One region of the Undibacterium sp. TJN19 genome, then DNA from elsewhere that is predicted to be linked to it. Evidence: riboswitches for the same ligand, from Rfam matches in the RefSeq annotation. Region 1 holds a riboswitch; the other holds the start of a gene.
The links. A riboswitch is a leader RNA that binds a small molecule or an ion and turns the genes downstream of it on or off. The one in region 1 is predicted to bind cobalamin.

Region 1 (8,067 bases):
AGCGCGTAGGCGGGCGTTTTGCGCATCATGATGGCGGTGTTGAAGATAATCAAAGTATGCTTGACGCCAACCTGGCTGCTGCCGACCTGGTGATATGCCAGACTGGCTGCATCAGTCACAATGCCTATTGGCGCGTCAAGGATTTTTGCAAACGCACTGGCAAACGCTGCGTATTTGTAGAAAATCCCAGCGCCTCTTCACTGGCCAGGGGGCTTGAGCAGTTTTCACAACTGGAAAATCAGGCCCTGGAATCAGAGAAGTCAGATGAAGCAGCAGATCAGGTGTGAACGGCTAGAGCCAGGCTAGGGCTAGATTTGAATCTGCCTCTAGATGAGCTCAATATTTTGCAAATTCAGATAACTGCATTCACGTATGGTCGCAACAAAATCATTGAGATAGGCCATATGGGAAAATTCTGGCAGGCAGGCCGCATATAAACTGCCTGTCAGGCCAGCTGGGGTAATTCTTTTAGCCAGCACGTAATCGCGGTTGACATAATTTTGTGCAGCCCAGACGGGCAGGGTAGCGATGCCACGTTTGCTGGCTACCAGTTGCAGCATGGCGACCGTGAGCTCTGTCGTGCGGCGTGCGGTATCGATGCCAGCCGGTTTCAATATCTGGCGCACGACATCCAGCATGTCATCGGGCACCGGGTAAGTGATCAGGGTATCCGTTGCAAAATCCTGTGCCACCAGATAATCGCGTTGTGCCAAAGCATGGTCTTTGGCGATCAGGGCAATGATTTCAAAACGAAACAGCGGGTGATAGGCAACGCTTTCTGATGCATCTGTTTCAGAGACAATCGCCACATCTGCCTTATGGCTATACAGCAAACCCACAGGGTCAGCCTGAAAGCCGGAAACAATATCCAGTTCCACTTCCGGCCAGCGCTGGCGAAATACATCCATCGCAGGCATCAGCCAGTCAAAGCAGGTATGACATTCAACGGCAATGCGCAATTGTCCGGCAACTCCCTGCGCCATGCGTGCCAGGTCGCGTTCTGCACTGGCAACCTGGGGCAATACGCTATCAGCCAGCTGCAATAATCTTTCGCCAGCCGGCGTAAACCTGATAGGCGTGGTTTTGCGCTCAAACAACGGTACACCGTGATGTTCTTCCAGTAATTTGATCTGGTGTGACAGTGCTGACTGCGTCACATTGAGCAAAACCGCAGCGCGCAATAAATTACCTGCTTCACGCAAGGCATGCAGGGTTTTCAGGTGTCGTAGCTCAAGTATGGATTGCATTATGAATAAAATTCAAGTTGATTCTTAAAATATGTCGTTTGAATCATAGTCGACTTTGCGTAATCATGGCAAGACTTGACAGGAGAAAGACATGACATCAGCACATATTTTGGGTTTTCCGCGCATAGGTGCGCAACGTGAATTGAAATTTGCCCAAGAAGCATACTGGCGTGGCGAGGTAAGCGAAGCGACCTTGCGCGACACAGGCAGTGACTTGCGCGCCCGCCACTGGGCACTACAAAAACAGGCTGGCCTTGACTATGTCAGCGTCGGTGATTTCGCCTGGTACGACCAGGTACTGAATACACTGGCTTTGTTGGGCGCTCTGCCTGCCCGTTTTGGCTTCCATGCAGCAGAACTGACATTAGCCGATTACTATGTTGCAGCACGTGGTAACCCGCAACATTTCGCCATGGAAATGACCAAATGGTTTGACACCAATTACCATTATCTTGTACCCGAATGGACTGCTGACCTGAACTTTGACGGTGGCGTCAACTGGCTGTTTGATGAACTGGCAGAAGCGCAAGCCCTTGGTCATCAGGCCAAAGTCACGCTGGTGGGGCCACTCAGCCTGTTGTACCTGGGCAAGGTAAAAAATGGCTTGTCACATTCACTGGATTTGTTGCCCAAAATTATTCCCGCTTACCAGAAGCTGCTGGCACGCTTGCAACAGGCTGGCGTCGAATGGCTGCAAATCGACGAGCCTATCCTGGCGCTGGACCTGGATGCTGAGTGGCTGAACGCCTTCCCGCTGGCCTATACCGCCTTGTCGGCGCAAACACCCAAACTCTTGCTGGCAACTTATTTTGAGTCAGTCAAGGATCGTGCCGAATTACTGCATAGCTTGCCAGTGGCAGGTGTGCATCTGGATCTCGTCAGAGCACCACAACAATTGCCGGCCTTGCTTGAAAACTGGCCACAAGGCCGGGTCTTGTCCGCCGGCGTCATTGATGGCCGCAACATCTGGCGTGCAGATTTATCCAGCCTGCTCAAGCAGTTGCAGCCAGCGCATGCCCAATTGGGCGAGCAATTATGGATAGCATCAAGTTGCTCACTGTTGCATGTGCCAGTCGATCTGGCTTATGAAACTGCACTGGATGAAGAAAGCAAAAACTGGCTGGCTTTTGCCACGCAGAAATTGACTGAAATTGTCGCACTCAAGCAGGCGTTGAATGGCAATGCAACGGCAGTCGTCACGCAATTTGATGCAGCAGAAAGCGCCATTCTCAGTCGCCGCAATTCTTCGCGCATTCATAACATGATGGTCAAGAAACGTCTTGCAGCGGTGACAGCCAAAGACGCTGAACGTCATCATGTTTTTGCAGAACGTATAGGCAAGCAACAGCAGCGTTTTCAATTGCCATTGTTTCCGACTACCAGCATAGGTTCTTTCCCGCAAACCAAAACAATACGCCAGGCACGCGCCGCCTATAAGCAGGGCCGCCTGGCGCACCTGGAATATCTCGAAGCCATGCGCGCAGAAATACGCCTGGTCGTGGCACAACAGGAGAGGCTCGATATCGACGTGCTGGTACATGGCGAACCAGAGCGCAATGACATGGTGGAATATTTCGGCGAGCAATTGTGGGGTTATGGCTTTACTCTGAATGGCTGGGTACAAAGCTATGGTTCCCGTTGTGTCAAGCCACCATTCATTTATGGTGATGTGTACCGGCCAGAAGCAATGACGACCAGTTGGAGCGAATATGCACAAAGCCTGACCAGCAAGCCCATGAAAGGCATGTTGACCGGCCCTGTCACCATGCTGCAATGGTCCTTTGTGCGTGATGACCAGCCACGTGAAGCCACGGCATTGCAAATCGCGCTGGCTTTGCGTGACGAAGTCACTGACCTGGAAAAAGCAGGCATAGGCATGATACAGATTGATGAGCCGGCTTTCCGCGAAGGTTTGCCACTAAAACGCAAAGACTGGGCGGCATACCTGGACTGGGCCGTGCGCGCCTTCAAACTGTGCTCAGCAGGGGTGAAAGACGATACCCAGATCCATACCCATATGTGCTATTCGGAATTCAACGATATCCTACCGTGGATAGCTGCGATGGATGCCGATGTGATCACCATAGAAACCTCACGCTCGGATATGGAGTTGCTGGAAGGTTTTGGCGAATTTGCGTATCCCAACGATATCGGTCCAGGCGTCTACGACATTCACTCGCCACGTGTGCCACGTGTCGCAGAAATGCAAAGACTATTGCAAAAAGCCCGTAGCGTGCTGCCTGACGCCAGACTATGGGTCAACCCTGACTGCGGCCTGAAAACCCGCGACTGGCCAGAAACCATCGCAGCACTGGAAAACATGGTGCAAGCCGCCAAATTGCTGCGGGCGACTGTAACGGCGGATGAAGAGCATCAGGATTGTTGTTGATCGCGTTTATTCAATTGGCATGATTGATGTAAGGCACATTTTCACTTTATTGTGAGAATGTGCCTTTTAGCTTGCACCATGAGAGATGGACGCTGAACGATGGTGTTGAGCGATTGGAAAATTGAGAGCAAATTTTCCGGCAAATCTACGCAGCATCATTTCAGTGTCCGATCAAATTTTTATGATAGCTTGCAAGTGCCTTCAATAGAACGCGCTTGTTTGTGGGCATTTGACCTTGCTGGCAGGCTTGACTTCAGTCAGTTGCAGCTTGCTATCCAGCATCCAGGCGCTGAACCGCTTGCGGGTGAGAATATTCCCTTTTCCATAACTGTCGACACTGATTACAAAGGCCATGGCAGATTTGCCATAACTGCATTCAGTTTCAAATTTCACGCCTTCTTTGGCTGTGACAACCGGCAAAGGAAGTGCGTACTGTTTCAAAGGCGGTTTTGCCATCTCTGCAGCAGTGGCCTTTTCATAGTCGTTAATGGTATCGACAATAACTGCCGCATTTGAATAATGATCAATTCCTGGGCCTGTCGGGGTGTCACTGGACCGTTGTGCCAATACCTGCACAAGGTGGCCAGTGATGAATTCGGCCGTAACCTGGCCCCATTTATCTTTCCATTCCTTGCGCGACAGTGACATCGTGCTGGTGGGCGTTGTGGCCGCTCCAGCGGGCTCAGCAGCAGGGGCGGGCATAGTGCTTGCGACAGGAGCTGGCGCAGCTGCTTTGGGCGCTGGTGTAGCAACTAATGCTGGTTTGACAGGAGCCGCAGCAACTTCTTCACCCTGGAACGCATATTTACCATCAAAGGGAACATCGCCCCAGGAACCTGCACATGCCTCTACATGCAATTGCATGCCACCAGCAGCGCGTTTCAAGGTCATAGTGCAACGTCCCTCGCTAAAGTTCCAGCCGCCAGGCGCATCGGATAATTTACCTTCCCCGGACCCGCTGCGTAAATTGCCCGCCTTGCCTTTCTCAGAAACTTCCAGTGTGAATTTGCCGTCAGGTTTTACCGTCAGCAAACGCTCAAAACCTTTATCGCTGGCATCATAAATACCGGCCTTGGGATAGGGACTATAGTCCGCCGCCAGCACAGGTGCTACCAGACAAGACAATGCCAGACTTGATGACAATAAACGAACAGCGCCAGAGGTAGTTGATTTTTTCATGTAAGCAAATGAAGTTGAATAGAGTGGATGAACAAAGCCGCATATCCACATGCCCAGGCATGAAGACAGAGCACAATTGCTGCTTTAAGCCGGATGATGGTGCATGACCGTAAAAACCATGTCAATCAATTAATTGCGTGTTTTATATTAATGCGCAACAAAGTGTAAGTGGACTTGTACTGACGGTTTGACTTTGATAGTCGCTCTGTCGCGCGTCAAAGCTGATAGGGCTTGCGCAAAACCGCAGCTACGTTGCTTCTCGCCGTAATAAAAAGCACTGCCTGCGTCGCTGATGTCTTGCCGGGTCAATTTTGTGTAAGTCCTCATTGATTTTATTCCAGCTAAAAGCAGGTTGGAATGACGCTGTTATTTTTGTAATTGACCGACAAGTTCAACCATGCTTAATCCTGCGCTAAAGCACCTCTTGAATTTTTTTCACCAATTAACGTTTACGTTAACGTCAATTCCTGTGCTATTCTAAAAATAACAGGTGCGCTGCTCATTTTCTTGAGTAGCGTTAAACGGGAAAGTGGTCGTCGCTGGCCAGTCAGAAGCCAGCGACCAAGCCCCTGCTGCCTCCGCAACGGTAAGTGAGTGCGGTTACATCATCGACGCCACTGGTCATGCATGACTGGGAAGGCGATGTAACAAGACTTGCAAGCCCGGATACCGGCCTGTTGATCTTTACGGAAAACATTGCGGAAGGCTGTGTTTGAAGCGATGCATTGTGTCTGGATAACTGGTTTTCTTAGCCTGGTTATCAGGTTTGGCGCACATCAGCTTCTGACAATTCTTTCTCTTTTTTTCCTTGGGTCTGGTCACGTACGGAAGGTGCGTGGCGGATGCGCACTATGCGTTTGCATGGTCGCGTCCATGGCCAGCATGCATATATGAACTGTATGTGCATGCTGTTTTCAGGCATCAGTACGGCTTATGTTGCGGACGAGTTTCCGCCGTGTGTCCGTGCGCAATCAGGAAAGTACAGGCAAGACATCATGACAATTCTCTCCCAGGTTCCTACCGTCAAGCTCATCATCAACGGTGAATTAGTCGAATCCAAAGCCACGCAATGGCGTAACGTCATTAATCCGGCAACGCAGCAGGTGTTGGCGCATGTGCCATTTGCTACCGATGCAGAAATGCAGGCTGCTGTAGAAAGCGCCAAGACAGCGTTCAAGACCTGGCGCAAAACTGCCATCGGTACTCGCGCCCGCATCTTCTTGAAATACCAGCAGCTGATACGTGAAAACATGGCGGAGCTGGCTGCATTGCTGACAGCCGAACAGGGCAAGACCCTGGCCGATGCAGAAGGCGATATCTTCCGCGGCCTTGAGGTGGTCGAGCATGCGGCCAATATCGGCAACCTGCAAATGGGTGAGATCGCCAATAATGTCGCCAGCGGCGTTGATACTTATACGCTGAACCAGCCCTTAGGGGTTTGTGCCGGCATCACGCCTTTCAACTTTCCGGCGATGATACCGCTGTGGATGTTCCCGATGGCGATTGCCTGTGGTAATACCTTTATCCTGAAACCCTCAGAGCAAGACCCCATGGTCACCATGCGTCTGGTTGAGCTGGCCTTGCAGGCCGGTATCCCACCTGGCGTCTTGAATGTTGTGCATGGCGGCGAAGATGTGGTGAATGCGATTTGCGATCACCCCGATATCAAGGCCGTGTCTTTCGTCGGCTCTACCCGCGTGGGTACGCATGTGTATCAACGCGCTACGCTGGCAGGCAAACGGGCGCAGTGCATGATGGGTGCAAAAAATCATGCCATCGTATTACCTGATGCGAATAAAGAACAAACCTTGAACAATCTCGCTGGCGCTGCTTTTGGTGCAGCCGGGCAGCGGTGCATGGCCTTGTCGGTGGTGATATTGGTCGGTGCGGCGCAAGAATGGGTGCCAGAATTGCTGGACAAAGCGCGCAGCCTGAAAATCAATGCGGGTGCAGAGGCCAATACGGATATTGGCCCTGTCATTTCCTGCACGGCAAAGGAGAGGGTAGAGCGCCTGATTGCGCAAGGTGTCAGCGAAGGGGCTGAATTATTGCTTGATGGCAGACAGCCTCATGTGCCGGGCTATGAATCCGGTAATTTCGTTGGCCCTACCGTATTTGGTGGTGTCAAACCAGGCATGCGCATCTATGAAGAAGAAATTTTTGGCCCGGTACTGTGTCTAGTCAGTGCCAATAGCCTGACCGAAGCCATTGCCATCATCAATGCCAACCCCAACGGCAATGGTACGGCCCTGTTCACGCAGTCTGGCGCTGCTGCACGCACTTTTGAAGAAGATATCGATGTCGGACAGATCGGCATCAACGTACCTATCCCCGTACCTGTCCCGCTGTTTTCCTTTACTGGCTCACGCGCATCCAAACTTGGTGACCTGGGGCCTTACGGCAAACAGGTTATCCAGTTTTATACCCAGACCAAGACGATTACGGCACGCTGGTTTGATGACAGCGTAACAGCTGGCAAGGTGAATACGACTATCTCGCTCAAGTAAGGAAATCGTCATGGACTTCGAATTAACTGAAGACCAGCGAGCCTACCAGCAATCTGCCCGACATTTTGCCGCCCATGAAATGGCGGCACAAGCTGCGCATTGGGATGCGACATCCATGTTTCCGCTGGATGTCATCGCCCATGCCGGCGAGCTGGGTTTTTGCGGCATGTACGTGCCAGAAGACCTGGGTGGTTTGGGGCTGACAAGGCTGGATGCGGCAATTGTGTTTGAAGAGCTGGCACGTGCCTGTCCATCAACCACGGCTTATATCACCATACACAACATGGCAAGCTGGATGATTGCCCACTGGGGGGCAACACAGGTGCAAAATGACTGGGTACCCTTGCTGGCAACCGGTAAAAAACTGGCTTCGTATTGCCTGACTGAAGCAGGTTCAGGGTCGGACGCAGCTTCACTGCGCACCAGCGCCCGACTGGACGGAGACAACTATGTACTTAATGGCAGCAAGGCATTTATATCCGGTGCCGGGGCGACCGATATGCTGGTAGTGATGGCACGTACAGGTGGTGAGGGTGCGGATGGTATTTCTGCTTTTGCGGTACCGGCAAACCTGCCTGGCATCAGCTATGGCAAGAAAGAAGACAAGATGGGTTGGAACAGCCAGCCCACTCGTACGGTCAATTTTGATCAGGTATGCATACCCCGTTCCCATTTGCTGGGAAGAGAAGGAGAGGGTTTTCGCATTGCCATGCGTGGCCTTGATGGGGGGCGTATCAATATCGCT
Region 2 (8,067 bases), on a different contig from region 1:
CTGCTTCGTCACCAAAATACCGCAAGCCAGTAGTGCATTTTTACGAGGCCGTACGACATTAAATCAGCTTACGGCAGGCAAATTTGCTTGTCTGATCATTATTGTCCTGTAAAATCCGCCTCCAGAATGCAAGCGCGCTGGTTTGCCTGCATGTGTATTTAAGGCTAAAGGAATCAAAGATGTCTGAAAAAGAACAAGCTGTCAGCGAATTTAAAAGTAAAAGTGGTCTGCGTCGTATTTTTTCGGCATTTTTCTACTCCATAGACGGTTTTCGGTCAGCCTGGAAAAATGAGCATGCTTTTCGCCAGGAACTGGTATTGGTCGTCATTGGCGCTGTTATTGCCCTGATATTGCCTGTATCAGCTTTTGAAAAGCTGATGATGATCGCTGTACTGATGTTGATATTGGTGGTGGAGTTGATCAATTCGGCGATAGAGGCCGTGGTTGACCGGGTTTCACTCGAACGTCATACACTGTCAAAAAATGCCAAGGATTTCGGCAGCGCCGCAGTCTTGCTGACACTATTGATCGCGGTCGCAACCTGGACGGTGATTTTGCTGGACAGGTTTTATTACTAATCCGCATAACAAGCTGACTTTATATAGTTGGCGCAGGCCTGCTTTTTGCCGGCCGTTTTTCTTTGCATAGCAAAGTCAACCATATCAGACCTGAACACATGACAACAATCTTCAGCACCAGCAATCTCTCCCTTGAAGCCGAACTGGCTGCTGCCATTAATAATAAGACCAAGCCTCTCGGCAGTCTGGGCCGGCTGGAACAATTGGCAGCGCAGATTGGCCTGATACAGCAAACCACCAAGCCTGTCTTGCAGGCTCCGGCAATCATTATCTTTGCAGGCGATCACGGTGTAGTGGCAGAAGGTGTTTCAGCGTTCCCGCAAGACGTGACCTGGCAGATGGTGGAAAATTTTCTGGCAGATGGGGCCGCCATCAATGTGTTTGCCCGCCAGAACGGCATCGCATTGCATATTGTTGATGCTGGTGTGAATCATGAATTTGGCACACGTGAAAAATTGCAGAACAAGAAAGTGGCCAACGGTACACGCAATTTTGCTCAAGAACCAGCGATGACGTCTGAGCAATGCCAGGCCGCGATGCAAAATGGCCGCGATCTGGTTGCCAGCTTGGCAGGCAATGTGCTGGGTTTTGGTGAAATGGGCATCGGTAATACCACAGCCGCTGCGGCTATCATGCATAAACTGACTGGCATAGCGGTAGCTGATTGCGTTGGTGCCGGCACAGGTTTGTCGAAAGAAGGCATATCCCATAAACAGGCTGTCATAGAAAAGGCTGTGGCCTTGCATGCCGGTATACACAAGCCGGAAGAAGTGCTGGCAACTTTTGGTGGATTCGAAATCGCCAGCATGGTGGGTGCCATGCTGGCAGCCGCAGAGCGCCGCATGGTCTTGCTGATTGACGGTTTCATTGTCACCAGTGCCGTGCTGGTCGCGGCAAAAATAGAACCGGCAATTCTGGACTACTGTGTATTTTCGCATCAGTCTGATGAAAGCGGTCATGCCAGGATGTTGCAGGCATTGCAGGTCAAACCGGTCTTGCAACTGGATTTGCGTCTGGGCGAGGGCACTGGTGCCGCACTGGTTTATCCCATGTTATTGGCGGCAGTCAATTTCCTGAACCAGATGGCGACATTTGCATCTGCCCAGGTCAGCGAAAAGAGCAGCGACTGAAATCATTCTTGTTCAATGTTGCTCAATGCTTCGGAAAGCCTGTTTTGCAACAAATACGTTTATTCTTTATTGCTTTGCAGTTTTTTACGCGTATCCCCGTACCGCGCTGGGTGGGGTTTGATCCCGCGTGGCTGCATCAGGCGTCACGTTATTTTCCGGCGGTAGGCTGGGTGGTGGCTGCGGTGTGTTCTGCCGTGTATCTGCTGGTTTTGCAATGGTGGCCGCAAACAGTCGCAGTCATCCTGTCCGCAATAGCCGGCATCATGCTGACTGGTGCATTTCATGAAGATGGTTTTGCCGATGTCTGCGATGGCTTCGGTGGTGGCATGACACCTGAACGCGTACTCGACATCATGAGGGATTCACGCGTTGGTGCCTATGGTGCGATAGGCATATGCCTGTTGCTGGTACTGAAGCTGAGCCTGCTGATCAATTTACCTGCCGAGATGACAGTGCCAGCCTTGCTGATTGCCCATCCCTTGTCCAGGCTTGCCTCTTGTTGCCTGATCTGGCGCATGGATTATGCCCGCCATGAAGGCAAGGCCAAACCGCTGGCGCAGGAAATGAGTCATGCAGAATTTCTGATCTCCTTTCTGACCGTGTTATTGCCGATAAACGTGGTCTTGTATTTTTTTCCCATCGCTATATTTAACCTGCTGATGGCACTCGTTCTCATGATAGCTTTGAGCTGGTGGATGGCCAGGATGTTCCAGCGCAAGATAGGCGGATATACCGGTGATTGCCTGGGCGCTGTGCAGCAAGTCAGTGAAGTGGCTATCTATATGGGTTTGCTTGCCTCACAGGCAGTCTGATCATGCTTTTGCATTTGCTCAGACATACCCGGCCCCTGATCGGCAGTGGCATATGCTATGGGCAATCTGATATTGCCGTATCCGAGACTGATTGCATGCAACTGGCCATGGATGTGCAACCCCAACTGAATGTCGGCATACCTGTGTTTTCCAGCCCTTTACAACGTTGCGCGCAGCTTGCACGGCAATTCAGTGATGTACCGGTTTTCGATGCACGCTTGAAGGAGCTCAATTTTGGAAACTGGGAAATGCAGGAGTGGGATCATATTCCGCGTGCAGAAATCGATGCCTGGGCGCTTGCACAGGCGACTTACCGGCCAGGTGGCGCCGAATCTGCGGTCGAGTTTGCGCAAAGGATAATTTTGTGGCTGGAAGACCTGCGCTTGCAGCAGATACCTGAAGCATTGATAGTCAGTCATGCAGGCAGCATGCGTATGATATTGGCTTGGGAAAATGGCATGCAGGCACAAGAACTTGCAGAAAAAACTTGTCAGCGGCAGCAGAATTTCGCGTTTGGCGAATATGTGAAATATATTGTATTCAGGTAATATTCTTGCTTGCTCGTGGAAAATTGCTTTATATTGTTCCTGTGGTTTGTCCTGATTTTTGCAGAAAACCAAGATTTCGGGCCTGTAAATACCGCATTTATCAACTTTATTTATCAACTTTACTTATCAATTTTTATTCGCAATCAAACATGATGGAACTGAGGAGATCACCACGTATCAACGTTACCTGGCGCTCTGGCATTAAATTGTCGGATGGCAGGTTAGCGATGGCCAAGGTGATCAACATCTCCTCAGATGGATTGTTATTGCACTGTTCAGAAAATCTCGTGGCCATGCGGGTTTATCCCATGATGATAGAAATCCCGAGAATTGATAAGCTGAATGAAATTTTCAAAGTGGCCTGTAAAGGCACGATAAGGCATTCAGTGCTAAGCGGTGATGTTTACCGTGTTGGCGTCCAGCTGTCAGAAATGTCAAGCCTGCATGCCGAACTGGTGGATGCCTGGATTAACAAGATAGCCGCCATCAGTTAATTGCTTGCCTATCAGGCAATTCATCACGAAATTCATCAAACAATCCACAAGTCAGCTTATGACTGGTATTACTGAACAGTTTCCCCTTTACTTGCCCTGACCCCCATCTGTCTATAGAATGGCGGGGTTTTGGTGCTCGCGGTTATGTTCATAACCGCGGTTAAACGGGAAACACGATGTTTAGCAAACGTGTGCTGCCCCCGCAACGGTGTACAAATTGCTGTGATCCATGATCTGTCCCGGCTCACAGCAAGCCATTTTCCAATACCACTGTGCTGTGTGCATGGGAAGGTCAGATGGTGATATTTGTCAGCCCGGATACCGGCCAGAATAAGTGAAGTAATACGGACGGGGAAATTTCGTGATAGCAGGGCGCAGCGATATGGCGCCATCTTCTTTATCAAACCGCGGGTTTAGCGCGGCATTGACGATAATCACTTTCTGTTGCTTTGTCCAATGTAGCCTGCGGGGACGTCGGCTGCGTGTACTAATTTTCTGAAAATCATGACATCTGCATTCAAACCGCTCGCCGTCAGCCTGGCATTGGCTGCCGCATTCCCTTCCTATTCCGCATTGGCACAAACTGCTTCAACGACATCGCTTGCTTCTGCTTCCAGCGTGGTCATTACCGCTGGTCGTCAGGAACAAGCAGCCAAAGATGTATTGGCTGACAATGTTGTCATTACTGCTGAAGAAATTGCCAAATCCGGTGCAGCTTCCATTGTGGATTTGCTGCAAAAGCAACGCGGTATAGAAATTGCACGCAACGGCGGCCCAGGCACGACTTCGTCCGTGTTCATCCGTGGCGGCAATAATGCACAGAATGTTGTGTTGATTGATGGCGTGCGTATAGGTTCTTCCACCACCGGTGGTGCGACCTGGTCATCTATTCCCCTGTCGCAGGTCGATCATATTGAAATCGTGTATGGCCCCTTGTCGAGCCTGTATGGTGCTGATGCCATGGGTGGCGTAATACAAATCTTTACCAGGAAGGGTACAGGCGTCATATCGCCAACTATTTCTGCTGGCGTTGGCAGTTATGGCACACGCAAATTGCAAGCAGGTATCACCGGTTCCGTTGCTGACAATCTGAGCCTGAGCCTGAATGCTGGCCATGAAGAAAGCACAGGGTTTTCTGCTTCCAAGCCTGGCGCAGGCACATTCACTTATAACCCGGATAAAGACGGTTACAAGATGGATAGCATCAATGGCCGTCTGGTATGGGAAATCAGCAAGGGTTATGAATTGGGTACCAGCGTCTTGCATAGCCGCAATAATGCACAGTTTGATGCAGGTACGGCACAAGATGACCGTAGTATCGGAACACTGGAAACCATTGCGGTTTTCGGACGTGCCAAATTGACGGATATCTGGTCTGCGTCACTGCAATACGCCAGAGCAACTGACAAGAGTTATACCGATGCATCCTATGGCCAGAGCCAGATTGATACGCGTCAGGATAGCCTGAACTTTCAGAATAACATCCGTATCGGTAAAGACATATTGCAATTGATCGCAGAAACGCGTGATGAAAATGTGGATTCCGTTTCGGGTGGTATCGCGACAAAGGGTATCAATGGCACGAAACGTACAACCAATTCTTTTGCCGCATCGTATGTATTCAAACAAGATGCACATCTGGCCAGTGCCAGCATACGTAATGACCGTAGCTCGCAATATGGTTCCAACACCACTGGCAGCATCGCTTACGGTTATCGTGTGACCGATGCCCTGCGTGTGAACGCCAGTTATGGCAGCAGTTTCCGTGCACCGAGTTTCAATGAATTGTATTACCCAGGTTTTGGCATCGCCAGCAACAAGCCTGAAAAAGCCAAAAATGCAGAGATCGGGGTGTATTTCGAGCAGGGCGATAGCCAGGTCAGTGCCGTGTATTACCAGAACAAGGCAACCGATTTGCTGGTCAGCACCAATGTTTGCCCTGTTGAACAGATAACTCACCCTTATGGCTGTTCTTATAACGTCAACAAGGCAACCCTGTCTGGCCTGAGCGTGGGTGCGTCTACCCGCTTTGCTGACCTGACATTACGTGCTTCCGTTGATATCCAGGACCCAAAAGATGACACGACAGGTTTGCGTCTGGCACGCCGTTCCAAACAGCACGGTACACTGGCTGCTGAATATGCGTGGGCAGGTGCAAAATTTGGCGTGGAAAGCATTTTCTCTGGCGATCGCTTTGATGATGTCGCAAACAAGAAAGTGCTGGATTCTTATAATCTGCTGAACCTGTACGCAACTTATGATGTGGCAAAAAATACCACCGTCATTGCACGCTGGAACAATGCCCTGAACAAGGATTATGAACTGGCGAAGAACTACACGACACCAGGTTCCAATGTGTTTGTAGGCATCAACTACGGCTTCAAATAAAAAAACTGCTTAAGCGAGTGTATGGCGCTTAATCCATGATTTTTTGAAGACGCTGTTTCAAGCGTCGTGACCGGCTTGCTGATTTGAAGGATTGGCAAGCCGGTGTTGATTTATCATCGTGGTTCGGAAACGTGCACCGTCGATGCTGCATGTCACGTATTTCGTTTTCTTTTATCTGACCAGTAAAACCAGGGCGACAATGTCTTTTTTTTCCATGCAGGGTTCCAGTCAGGCTCCGGTGATGCTGGTGGCGCGGCGTGCCAGCCTGGTATTGCCGGCTTTGTTTTGCTTGGCCATTGCCAGTATCTTTTTTGCCTGTATTACAGGTTCAGTTTCCCTGACATTTGCCGAATTGTGGCAAGCGCTGATCGAATTGCTGCATGGGCAACCCAGCACATTGGCAGGCAGCCTGCTTGAATTGCGCTTGGGCCGTGCACTCACCGGTTTTGTGACTGGTGGAACGCTCGCCTTGTCTGGCGTCATGATGCAGGCCCTGTTGCGCAATCCGCTGGCAGACCCGTATGTGCTGGGCATATCTGGCGGTGCATCTGTCGGTGCCTTGGCGACCATTCTGTTTTTCGGGGCCTTCTGGCTGGTGGATGTTGCTGCTTTTGCCGGTGCCATCAGCGTGTCGCTCTTGCTGTTTGGTCTGGCCTACCGTGATTTGAAAGGTAGTGGCAGCACGGATGGCAGTGCGCCGATTTTATTGTTGACCGGTGTGATCGTCGCTACGGGTTGCGGCGCACTGATCACGCTGATGTTATCGATTGCACCTGACAGCCGTCTGCGTGGCATGGTGTTCTGGATGATAGGTGATTTGTCGAATACCCAGTCACGCTACCTGCCGTGGCTGATTATCGCAATAGGTCTGGGATTTGCCATGCGCAATGCCCGCGCCATTAATGTCGCTGCCATGCATGCCGACAATGCCAGCACCCTGGGTGTGAACATTGGCCGCCTGCGCCAGCTTTTATTTTTATGCGCGGCCTTATTGACAGCCAGCGCTGTCAGCAATGCGGGTAGCATAGGCTTCGTCGGCCTGATCATGCCGCATGCCTGCCGTTTTGCCTGGGGGCCAGACCACCGTTTGCTGATACCAGCTGCTACCCTGGCTGGCGGCTGCTTTCTGGTACTGGCTGATACGGTGGCGCGTACAGTCGTCGCGCCGCAACAACTGCCAGTGGGTGTGATCACCGCAATGGTGGGCGTGCCCATGTTCTTGCTGCAACTTCATCAACTGCGGAGACGTTGATGGATATCCGCAATCTGCATCTATCAGTAGACAAACGCGTATTGATCAATAACCTGAACTGGGAGATCAAGCCCGGTGAATGCTGGTGCATTATCGGTCGTAATGGGGCCGGTAAAAGTACCTTGCTGCGTACCCTTGCAGGTTTGCGCGCCATCGAATCAGGGCAAGTCCATGTACAGGGAAAACCATTGCAGGACTGGTCGCTGGAAAACCTGGCAAGGCAACGTGCTTTCTTGCCGCAAAGCCGGGTTGATGCGTTTGGTTATACTGCCCTCGATACCGTCATGAGCGCGCGCCATCCCTACCAGGATGCGCACTATTGGGAATCTGCCGCTGACATGGAGTTCGCCCTGACAGCCTTGCGTGAACTCGATGTTGAAGACATGGCGCAGCGCGATGTGCGCAGTCTGTCGGGAGGAGAAAGACAGCGGGTAGCAATCGCTGCCTTGTTGGCGCAAAATGCCCAATGGCTATTGCTGGATGAACCGGCGAATGCGCTCGATCTTGGGCATCAAGTCAGTGTCATGCAATTGTTTGCCCGCTTGTGCCAGCAGCAAAACAAGGCTGTCGTCATGGTAAGTCACGATCTTAACCTGGCACACCGCATTGCCACGCATGCCTTGCTGCTGATGGGTGACGGGCAATGGCTGGCAGGGCTGGCCGATGATGTCCTGAGTGCGGAAAAATTGACGCACTGCCTTGGTCACCCCATAGAACGCTTCCAGCATGGTGAGCAAACCTTATTCATCCCCAAAAATTAAAATCATCATGAACCAGGAAGATTCTTTACACCCCAGCAGCAACGAGATTGACAATATCAACACCCGCCATGAACGGCGCATGCAGCGCAAAAAAGCGCTGATGG

Region 2: another riboswitch for cobalamin. It lies ahead of ACO0LH_RS24530 (TonB-dependent receptor domain-containing protein); the one in region 1 lies ahead of ACO0LH_RS21305 (CoA-acylating methylmalonate-semialdehyde dehydrogenase).

Annotation. Positions count from the first base shown of each region.
Region 1 is NZ_JBMPPL010000009.1:67,158-75,224, reverse strand. Features, by position in the region: gene ACO0LH_RS21325 (DUF2325 domain-containing protein) at 1-287, shown strand, start outside; gene ACO0LH_RS21320 (LysR substrate-binding domain-containing protein) at 327-1,250, opposite strand; gene metE (5-methyltetrahydropteroyltriglutamate--homocysteine S-methyltransferase) at 1,339-3,636, shown strand; gene ACO0LH_RS21310 (hypothetical protein) at 3,838-4,815, opposite strand; cobalamin riboswitch at 5,287-5,507, shown strand; gene ACO0LH_RS21305 (CoA-acylating methylmalonate-semialdehyde dehydrogenase) at 5,811-7,322, shown strand; gene ACO0LH_RS21300 (acyl-CoA dehydrogenase family protein) at 7,333-8,067, shown strand, end outside.
Region 2 is NZ_JBMPPL010000012.1:144,899-152,965, forward strand. Features, by position in the region: gene ACO0LH_RS24505 (diacylglycerol kinase) at 180-578, shown strand; gene cobT (nicotinate-nucleotide--dimethylbenzimidazole phosphoribosyltransferase) at 677-1,708, shown strand; gene ACO0LH_RS24515 (adenosylcobinamide-GDP ribazoletransferase) at 1,753-2,520, shown strand; gene ACO0LH_RS24520 (histidine phosphatase family protein) at 2,523-3,068, shown strand; gene ACO0LH_RS24525 (PilZ domain-containing protein) at 3,074-3,562, shown strand; cobalamin riboswitch at 3,676-3,906, shown strand; gene ACO0LH_RS24530 (TonB-dependent receptor domain-containing protein) at 4,067-5,950, shown strand; gene ACO0LH_RS24535 (FecCD family ABC transporter permease) at 6,150-7,202, shown strand; gene ACO0LH_RS24540 (ABC transporter ATP-binding protein) at 7,202-7,963, shown strand; partial or broken gene cobO (cob(I)yrinic acid a,c-diamide adenosyltransferase) at 7,971-8,067, shown strand, end outside.